3 regions of the Pseudoalteromonas sp. GutCa3 genome follow, and region 1 is predicted to be linked to each of the others. Evidence: predicted binding sites of a transcription regulator. Region 1 holds the regulator's gene; each other region holds the start of a gene.
What was found. The regulator LexA, encoded in region 1, represses DNA repair genes until DNA is damaged. The targets are predictions, from matches to a motif close to TACTGTATNNNNATACAGTA.
Positions count from the first base shown of each region.

Region 2: the regulator LexA is predicted to act here: its motif matches at 1,593-1,612, upstream of CXF64_RS15150 (SulA-like leucine-rich domain-containing protein).
Region 3: the regulator LexA is predicted to act here: its motif matches at 1,791-1,810, upstream of dinB (DNA polymerase IV).

Region 1 is NZ_PJBK01000014.1:73,566-76,851, forward strand. Features, by position in the region: gene coxB (cytochrome c oxidase subunit II) at 1-422, opposite strand, end outside; gene lexA (transcriptional repressor LexA) at 906-1,523, opposite strand; gene CXF64_RS01350 (PaaI family thioesterase) at 1,691-2,131, shown strand; gene CXF64_RS01355 (hypothetical protein) at 2,132-2,512, opposite strand; gene CXF64_RS01360 (membrane protein) at 2,826-3,286, shown strand, end outside.
Region 2 is NZ_PJBK01000081.1:71,757-75,042, forward strand. Features, by position in the region: gene CXF64_RS15140 (GGDEF domain-containing response regulator) at 1-543, shown strand, start outside; gene CXF64_RS15145 (YchJ family protein) at 618-1,097, opposite strand; gene CXF64_RS15150 (SulA-like leucine-rich domain-containing protein) at 1,136-1,570, opposite strand; gene CXF64_RS15155 (tetratricopeptide repeat protein) at 1,868-2,332, opposite strand; gene CXF64_RS15160 (NCS2 family permease) at 2,451-3,286, shown strand, end outside.
Region 3 is NZ_PJBK01000090.1:11,338-14,623, reverse strand. Features, by position in the region: gene CXF64_RS16245 (M17 family metallopeptidase) at 1-596, opposite strand, end outside; gene dinB (DNA polymerase IV) at 726-1,778, opposite strand; gene CXF64_RS20855 (hypothetical protein) at 2,119-2,295, opposite strand; gene CXF64_RS16235 (acyl-CoA thioesterase) at 2,458-2,892, shown strand; gene CXF64_RS16230 (aldo/keto reductase) at 2,902-3,286, shown strand, end outside.

The DNA of each region.
Region 1 (3,286 bases):
TAGAACTCTACATCTTCACCCATATATTCATAATGCCATTTCCATTGCGAGCCTGTAATTTTAATAGTGAGATCAGCTTTGCTGGCATCTTCCATTGCAATTAGGGTTTTAGTGGCTGGTACTGCCATAGCAATTAAAATAACAAACGGGATTGCAGTCCAAAGTATTTCTACTTTAGTGCTTTCGTGAAATTGGGCAGGTACAGCCCCTTTAGATTTGCGGTGATGAATAAGTGCCCAAAACATAATTGCGAACACTATCACCCCAATCACACAACATATTATAAATATGGTCATGTGCAGCTGATATACATTATTGCTTATATCGGTTACGCCTTTGCGCATATTGTATTGGCTGTTAGCCAAAACTGGGTGCGAAAAAACACATAATATAAGCCACAAGGTAGAGGTCAGTTTACCCATGTGACGGCTCCTTTGATGCTATTGCGAATGCAAAGCGAAGAGGCATACGGCTTAAACGCCAATTCGTTATTTTTATTTTTTTAGTCAATCTCATTTAATATTGATTGGTTTTGCTGCGCCAACAACGTGTTTGTGTATATTGTGTGTTCTCAAAACTAAAAAGCTGTGAGTTATTATTAGCTCAGCACATTAATAATTAGCTAAAAAATGAACAACAAGCAAGTTTTAGTATAAAAAACAATCAGGTGATATTGAGTAATTAATAAAAAATCAGTAATCAACTAGGCAACAGGAAGTTTAAAATATGAGCAAAACAAAGGGGTTTAACGCATTCGAAGGGGGGAAATATAAGTGCAAAAAAGTTTACAGCTTAAATTGTCAGTGAGCTATTTATGCCCTATTTTTAGTGCGAATTTAAAACAAAAAATGCGTACTAATTAGTACGCATTTATAAAACTGCTTGTTTAAAAGCTATTTTTAAAGTCACATCCAATCAGCGTTTCTTATAACGCCAACGGCTAAGCCTTCAATATTAAAAGACTCATTCTCAAGATCTACTTCAATAGATTCAAAATCGTCGTTTTCAGCATGAAGTAATACTTTACGACCCGCTTTCTCAAGACGTTTTACAGTTACGTCTTCATCTAGGCGGGCAACAACAACTTGCCCGTTTTCAGCGGTTTGAGTACGATGTACAGCAAGTAAATCACCATCCATAATACCAATATCTTTCATGCTCATACCGTTAACGCGTAGTAAAAAATCTGCAGCCGGTTTAAACATTAATGGATCTATTTTGCAGTGACTTTCAACGTGCTCTTGCGCCAAAATAGGTGAACCAGCAGCAACACGCCCTATAAGCGGTAAACCTAATTGTTCTGGCTCTTCTTCTTCAATTAACTGAATACCACGGCTTGCACCTGGTTTCATTTTAATTGCGCCTTTTTTAGCAAGTGCTTTTAAATGTTCTTCAGCAGCATTGGCACTTTTAAAACCTAATGTTTGCGCTATTTCAGCACGTGTAGGAGGCATACCAGTGTCTTTAATAAAAACTTTAATTAGTTCGAGTATTTGAGCTTGGCGGTTCGTTAATGGTCGCATACAACTGGTTTTCCATACAGTACATTTAACTGTGAGTATATACAGTTAAATAAAAATCGCAAATTTAAATTAAGCCTTAAAATAGCCAAAGTAATTTCACTTGTGTACATTTTAGGGATATAACTAAAGCTAGATTTATAAATGATTAAAAAAGCAAAGGAGTCATTATGAGTATTTGGTACCAGCCCATCACTTTAGAGCTGTGTAAGCAGTTAGAACAAGGCATTGATGGCCAAGGAACATTAATGAAAACCATGGGAATAGAAGTCACTGAAATTGGTGATGATTACTTAGTAGCCACTATGCCGGCAATTCCTGAGCATCATAACCCAATGGGAATGGTTCACGGCGGTGCTAACGTTGTACTTGCCGAAACAGTTGCCAGCTATGCAGCTAACTTTGTTGTCGATTTTACAAAATTTTACTGCGTGGGGCAGGAAATTAGCGCAAGTCATTTAAAAGCATCTCGCAACGGCACTTTAACAGCAACGGCAAGAGCGTTTCATATTGGCAAACGTAGTTCAGTGTGGGAAATAAAAATTACAAATAGCCGCAATGAGCTGTGCTGCGTATCAAAAATGACCGCAGCAGTCGTAGAGCGAAGATAGTTACTTTTCGATTGGGTAAATTGTAATTTCCATACCCGCACCAATCGCAGATATACGTAGTAATGTATCTGCATCTAAGGCTTGATTAAAGCACTTAGGGGAAGTGCCCGATTCAAAACCAATATCAAACGTTCTACGTGAACAGCTTAACCATTGCTTTAGCGCGTTACGCGAACACGATTCAATAAGCTCACATATATGGTTTATTGCTTTGTCAGGCGTGTTTACTACACCTGTTGCTTCAATACGCGCTAATTGACGGTATTCGTCTTTGTCATAATGTAAAATCGTCGCGACTTTTTTCAAGTCTGCCACTAGCAAACTAATATCTTGCTTTGATTCAAGCTCAAGATCTACATTTAAAAATTGAATTTCCGACATCGTTTCGTATTTATCCTCTAATAATTTCATTGCAAACTTTAACGTAGTTTTACCGTTATACCAAATCAACTATGCTCTATTAACCACTTTATATAGATATTTCGCAGCTTTTAAGTATTTTTTAGCGTTTAAAGCTAGCTGGATATCAAACACTCAGCTCAATTAAACAAATAAGTCATGTTAGCAATTTAAGTGTAATCTTTTTTATTTTTAAATGATTACAGTAAGCTATAGTTTAAACTGCGACAAAATGTCGCAGTAACTAATCCCATTAATGTAATAAACTAGCCTCTAAAAATAATAAGACTAAAACATGAATAAAAAAATATTTAAGTATGCTCGCAAGTTACATAAATGGCTCGGTTATTTGCTCACATTACAAATTTTAGCTTGGCTATTAGGCGGTTTAGTCATGAGCGCTATTCCTCTTGATAAAGTTCATGGGGAGCATCTTGCAACACGTACTCTTAATAACCCATTTACGCAGGCTGATTATGTTGCCTCCCTTAACGATATTGCATCTCAGGTGGTTAATCCAACACAAATAATTTTTGAGAACTTTTTAACCACACCTATAATTACAGTAATAAATAAAGATGAACAGCAAAGCTTTAACGGTATAACAGGCCGGCCTTTTGAGCCGCCAACTAAAATACAAATTACCGCAAATGCTAAAGCACACTTACTTATTGATGCTCAAGTGACAAGCGCTGTACTGCTAAAGCAAGGTATGCGAGAAGTTGGATATAAAACCAATGTTTGGCAGGTACAATT
Region 2 (3,286 bases), on a different contig from region 1:
AGAGTGCGCGCCCATATCACGATGAAACTTCAACATGACTTACTCAATCAAAAAGTATTTCTAGATGATTTAACAAAGGTATTCAATCGTCGTTATTTTGATGCGCATTTTTCTAAAATGGAACGAAGCGCCTTACGAGAAAAAGTCGACTATGCACTATTACTCATCGATATAGACTACTTTAAGCAATACAACGATCTTTATGGTCATGTGCAAGGCGATACGGTTTTAAACCTTGTTGCACAAACTATTACTAATAGTTTGCAAAGGCCAACCGATTTTGTTGCGCGTTACGGCGGCGAAGAGTTTGTAGTTGTTCTACCGCATACAAGCACTGAAGGTGCAATTTGTGTTGCTGATAAAATTAAACAAAATGTGGTCGATTTAGGAATATTACACAGATATTCAGAATATGACTTTGTTACTATTAGTATTGGCGGTGCAACCCTACAACCGTATGTAAATAACAAAAACACCTTGCAGATCGCAGATGAAAAAATGTATGAGTCCAAAATGCAAGGTCGTAACCAAGTGTGTTTTTAAGTTTAGCTAGCTAATAAATCACTTTGCCACTTAAAAACACCTTGTAGGTGATAAATATTAAATAAGATTATTTATTACACGCTATGACATTTTTTGTACTTTTTATTGCTACCACATGGGCAGTCATCATTTCTGCCCACTTTAATATCTTCAACAGGATATATAGTGCCATCTAAATAACGCCATTGAGTGTTTTCTTTAATAAACTGCGATTTTTCGTGAAGCTCACAAAATAAGTTTTGATAAAAATATTGGGCTTTAAATTCTACAGTGCCGGTATCGCCATCATGGCTTGACCCAATTACATCAAGATTTATAAATCGACAGCTGTTAGCAAAATCATTGATTTCTTTAACCGGATTTTCAGCTTGTTTTTCTTTTGCGTAGGTTTGATAAACATATTCTGCATTTTTAATAACATAAGCACTGAATCGTGAGCGCATAAGTTGTTCAGGAGAGTCAGCTTGCTTAACAGATAAGTGAAGCGGCTCGCAGCAATCGGCATAATTGTGCCCACTGCTGCAAAAACATAATGTGGTATTGAGTGAAGTCATAATAATAATACAAAGTCTAAAACATTAGTTTAACAAGCTTATTGGGCGAGTGATATCTCTGTTGTTTGAGACTTTTTAGTAAAACAGTATAGTTTTGTATTCGTTTTACTTAAATCGAACGATAGATTCGTAAGTAGTTGGTTATTAACTATATCGGTCCAGGTAATTACCGCTGCAAAGTTTCCGTTATGTAATGCAGAATTTAATACATACTCTAAATTTACTAGGTGCTTCTGTCTAATAACAAGTAATTTACTTGTATCAATAGAGCATGAGTCAAGTAAAGCTTTGCTAGGTACGTGATCTGGAGCAATTAGTAACGTCCATGCATTAGAGCTATTGTATTGGTGTAATACTTTTAAAAGCTCAAAGGTCGCTGAAATTTCATCTTCAATTTGAATCAAATTCACGCAATCGCTTTGCTCATCTTGTTGGTAACTTTTAACTGTTCTTACGGTAATAGGCTGTAACATAATTTCACTCACTGGGTTTTTATACAGTATTCATATACAGTAGTTTATACAGTGCTTTCGTGCAAGCCTTTTATGCTATTTATTTGTACAGTTATTCAGCTTTTGATCATTGTTTTTATTTTTTGAATTTATAATTCTTTATTAATCAGATTGTTATGGAATTATTTTTGAGAAGGTATTCTAAAAATAAATTTTTGAGCAGTGTCTTCATTTTGGGGTTTTATACTGTATAGGATTATCTTTGTAACCATATACAGTATTTTTTACACTGCATACAGTACTTCTGCTATAGCTAGCTTATGTGTTTTCACTCGTGCGAGGGATCATATGAGAAAACTGGAGTTGGTGGATTTGTTCGTACAAACTTGCCGCATAACATTGAGCATCTTTAAATCGCTTAGTTTCGATATGTTTGCGTATATCTGTAACCGCTGCAGTGGCAGGGGCGTACCCTTGGCTACTTGCTAAGCTTAACCAAGCTACAGCATGAAATACACTTTGTGGCACGCCTTCACCTTTCACAAAAAATAAACCTAAATAAAACTGTGCTCTATGGTTTCCCGCCATTGCAGCAAGTCGCATCCATTTTGCAGCCAATGGAGCTTGATTATTTTTTAAATAATATAGGGCTTTATTTAACGTACTTTGCTCATCTTTTTTATTATCAACGGGCACAGAGGTATTTTCGGGTTGAGTAACAAAACCTAAAATATTATCTAGCTGTTGCTCTAAGTCTTGCTCACAAGGTGTTGTTTTAAGCATATTGGTTCATTTATTATTTTAACTACTTTAACAGTTTAGTATATAGCAAGGTAAAATGTCCTGTAAAAGATAATTTTTATGTTAAAATCTCGCCACTTTTTACTATCACAAGTTTATTATGTTCGAAGCCTTATTTAAACTGAGCGAAAATAATTCAACAGTTAAACGCGAATGCGTTGCTGGCCTAACTACCTTTATAACTATGGTATACATTGTATTTGTAAACCCGGCTATGCTCGCAGAGGCTGGGATGGATCAAGGGGCTGCATTTGTAGCGACATGTATAGCAGCTGCGATAGGCTGTTTTATAATGGGTTTATGGGCTAACTATCCATTAGCATTAGCGCCTGGTATGGGACTAAATGCCTTTTTTACGTATGGTGTCGTATTAGGAATGGGTTATACCTGGCAAGCCGCGTTAGGGGCTGTATTTATGTCGGGTTGTATATTTTTGTTTTTAAGCTTATTTAAAGTCAGAGAGTGGATTATTAATGCCATACCTCTGGTGCTCAAGCGAGCAATCGCAACGGGTATAGGTGCTTTTTTAGCATTAATTGCCCTTAAAAATGCAGGCATTATTGTCTCAAGCCCGGCAACATTAGTACAGTTGGGCGACATTACTTCTCCAGGACCGTTATTGGCTATATTAAGCTTTTTTGTAATTGCAGCGCTTTTATACCGCGATTTTAAAAGTGGCGTGCTTATTAGTATCTTATTAGTGACTGGCATTGCTTTAAGTTTGGGGCTTGTTGAATATCACGGTGTTATGGCTATGCCACCATCAATAATGCCTACTTTTATGCAGCTAGATTTTGCAGCCGCTTTTGATATATCAATGATGAGTGTTATTTTTGCTTTCTTGTTTGTCGATCTTTTTGATACTTCGGGTACATTAGTTGCGGTAACTCAAAAAGCAGGTTTAGCTGATGAAAAAGGTAACATGCCTCGTTTAGG
Region 3 (3,286 bases), on a different contig from region 1:
ATGTTTGAGCCTTTAAATAAGTCAACGCAATAATCAGCAAAACGTGGTGGAGCCATACGCTCAGGTTCAGTGCCACATAAGTCACGCGCGGCATATTGGCCTGCAGCAATTGCATTAACAGCTTTAATTGTTTGCTCGCTTGCGCCAACTAAACCAATTTGAGTAATAGGTTCAATACTTTCACCGTGATATTCACGCGCTTCTAATGGCTGCCATAAGGCTTGGCAAGCGCCTAAATAAGCAACTTCTAAAGCATGCTGATAACGGCTATCGCCATTTAAATTTGGTAAAAATAATGCAGGATTAACACTACCCGACGCTTTTGCTTCGTTAATTGCTAATTTAGCAGCATCAAAATAACGGCGAACATCGTCGTAATCTCTATTTAACGGACCCGTTGGCGCAAGTACAACGCGTTTGTTTTCAATCACTAATAAAGTAACTTGTTTACCAATACGAGAATCAACTTTTGCTTGGTCTAAAATAGCATCACGTAATGAGTTATTTGGTAATTGAGAAAAGTCATCACTAATAATAATAAGCGCATCATGAGATGTACATTCAAGGCTTGCACTAACCGCTTGAGGGTATGCCATAAATAAAGTCCTGTTAGAAAACATAAGCCCCTATTATCGTCGATTTAAATATTGAAGACCAGCAAGGTGCGATGAGCTAATTATACAAGTTGCCAATAAATGGCAACTTGGGGTTACAGGCTTTACAGCTTAATCGAGAATACTAAGTTGAAAGTTTTGTTCTGGCTCGCTTTTAATGCCAACGCCTATGCCAAGTAATCTTACAGGTTGTTGTAGCCCTCGTTGATAAGCCTTAGTAAGGAGTTGAATAAATATTTCTGTGTTTAGCTCGTGGTATGCCTGATCGGCTGAGGTTACTATAAAATTTGCAAACTTCACTTTAACACTCAGCTTATTAATACGGTTTTGTAATTGCTGTTTATTAAGTCTTAAAACTAATTCGTCTAACAATTTTGGCAGCTCATCTAAGCACTCTTGCAAACTTGTTTTATTGTATTCGTAGGTATGCTCAACACTCAGCGACTTTCTGATGCGATCTGTTGATACTTTACCAACATATTCACCTGCACATTTTTGATAAAGCGACACACCAAAATTACCCACATGTTGCTGCATCCAGTTAACGCCTTTTTCACGTACATCCTTGCCGGTATATAAGCCTTTTAAATTTAGCTTTTCGAGCGTTACTTTACCCACCCCCGGAATTTTCCCCAGCGGTAATTGCGCTAAAAAGTCATCGACCTCATGAGGCAAAACGACAAATTGACCATTCGGTTTTTTTTCGTCGCTGGCTATTTTGGCAATAAATTTAATCGGTGCAATACCTGCTGATGCAGTGAGCCCTGTGGCATTGTAAATATCGGCTCTTATTTGCTGTGCAATAAGTGTGGCACTGCCTTTACAAGCAGTACTGTCTGTTACATCTAGGTAGGCTTCGTCTAAAGAAAGAGGCTCAACTAAATCTGTGTAGCGGCTAAATACTTCACGTATTTGATTTGAAGCTTCTTTGTATACAGCCATGCGCCCAGGGACAATAACTAAATCGGGGCATAATTGTTTAGCATGATAGTTCGACATAGCCGATCGTACGCCATATTCTCTAGCTATGTAGTTAGCGGTTGAGAGCACGCCTCGTCGGCTATTGCCTCCAATAGCAAGCGGTACACATGCAAGTTTTGGATTATCTCGCATTTCTACTGCTGCATAAAAGCAATCCATGTCTATGTGAATAAACTTCTTCATCACCACAACAACAACTGGTTATTTATACAGTCATTATTATAGAATCAAATGCGATAAGCAAGCCTAGGGCCTGTTTATCTTTCGAGGTTAAATTTGCAGCAGTATGTTTGGTATTTAGGCAAGGCAGAGCCTATGTAGTGTGGTTATTCCCCATAAATAGGCGATAACGTAGCACAAATGCCAAACATACGCTGCCCGAAGGGTTCTGCCTAGGGGCAATTTACTCTTTGTTGCTCGGTTTTTACTTAGCCCACTAGGTCACAAACCTCGCGCCGAGATTAAATAGCCCCTAGATTGAACAAATTTTAATCCTGAAAGGTCAACAGGCCCTAGTTAGCGATTAAAAAAAGCGCTTATTACCTTCTTGCTCTTTATAACCGTGCAGCCAAAATATGACCTCGAATAAAAATCCCGCTAACATTAAAATAATAGCGCCTGATTCGTTACCCATTGCGTAACAGGTAAAAGAGGCTATAAAAACCAAACAAGCTAAGGACCAATTAATTATATTCTGCATATTTTTACCTTTGTGTGTTTTTGTGTTTGTCTGTGTAATTTAACTGTAGACCTAAAATTAAACAGGTACAATCATCTTATAAAAAAACATGCCATTAATTACCTTGAGCTCGTAACCCCATGTTGATAATCTAAGTACTTTAAAATTAAGGGCCAATAAATAATGCAAACGTTTAAAGATCAGCACCCTATCCATACCGACATCACCGTAGCGTGGGCTGATATGGATGCACTACAACACGTAAATAATGTAGTGTATTTACGTTACTTTGAAATAGCCCGAATCGACTTCTTAAATAAAATAAATCTGTTCGATACAATAAGCCCTAATGGCGTGGGCCCGGTAATAAGCGAAAATAACATTCGTTATAAACGCCCAGTTACATTCCCAGATACGCTTACAGTCGGTGTTACTATTTCTGATATAAAAACAGACCGATTTGTTATGAATTACACCGTATTTAGTCACGCACAAAACGCTATAACAACAACAGGCACTTCAAAAGTGGTTATGTTTGATTTTGAAACAGGCCAAAAAGCCCTCATTGCAGAGCCTCTTTTATCGGCGTTAGTTAGCTACTCTCAAGACGAGCAATAAGGAATTCTCATGCAATACAGCCCACTTGGCAGCAGTGGTATTAACGTTTCAAGAGTATGTTTAGGCAGTATGACTTGGGGTAAACAAAATACTCAAAGCGATGCTGATGAACAAATAGCCTACGCGTTAGAGCAAGGCGTAAACTTTATTGATACAGCCGAAATGTATGCAGTACCGCCCTCTCCAGAGACCTATGGTAAAACTGAGGAAATTATTGGCAATTGGCTATCGCGTAATCAGCAAAAGCGCAGCGATGTGGTACTTGCTACAAAAATTGCAGGCAATGGATTATCGTGGGTACGTGATGGTGGCAATATTACGCGCCAAACAGTAATAGAAGCCGTAGACGATTCACTTAAGCGCCTTAAAACCGACTACATTGATTTATATCAGC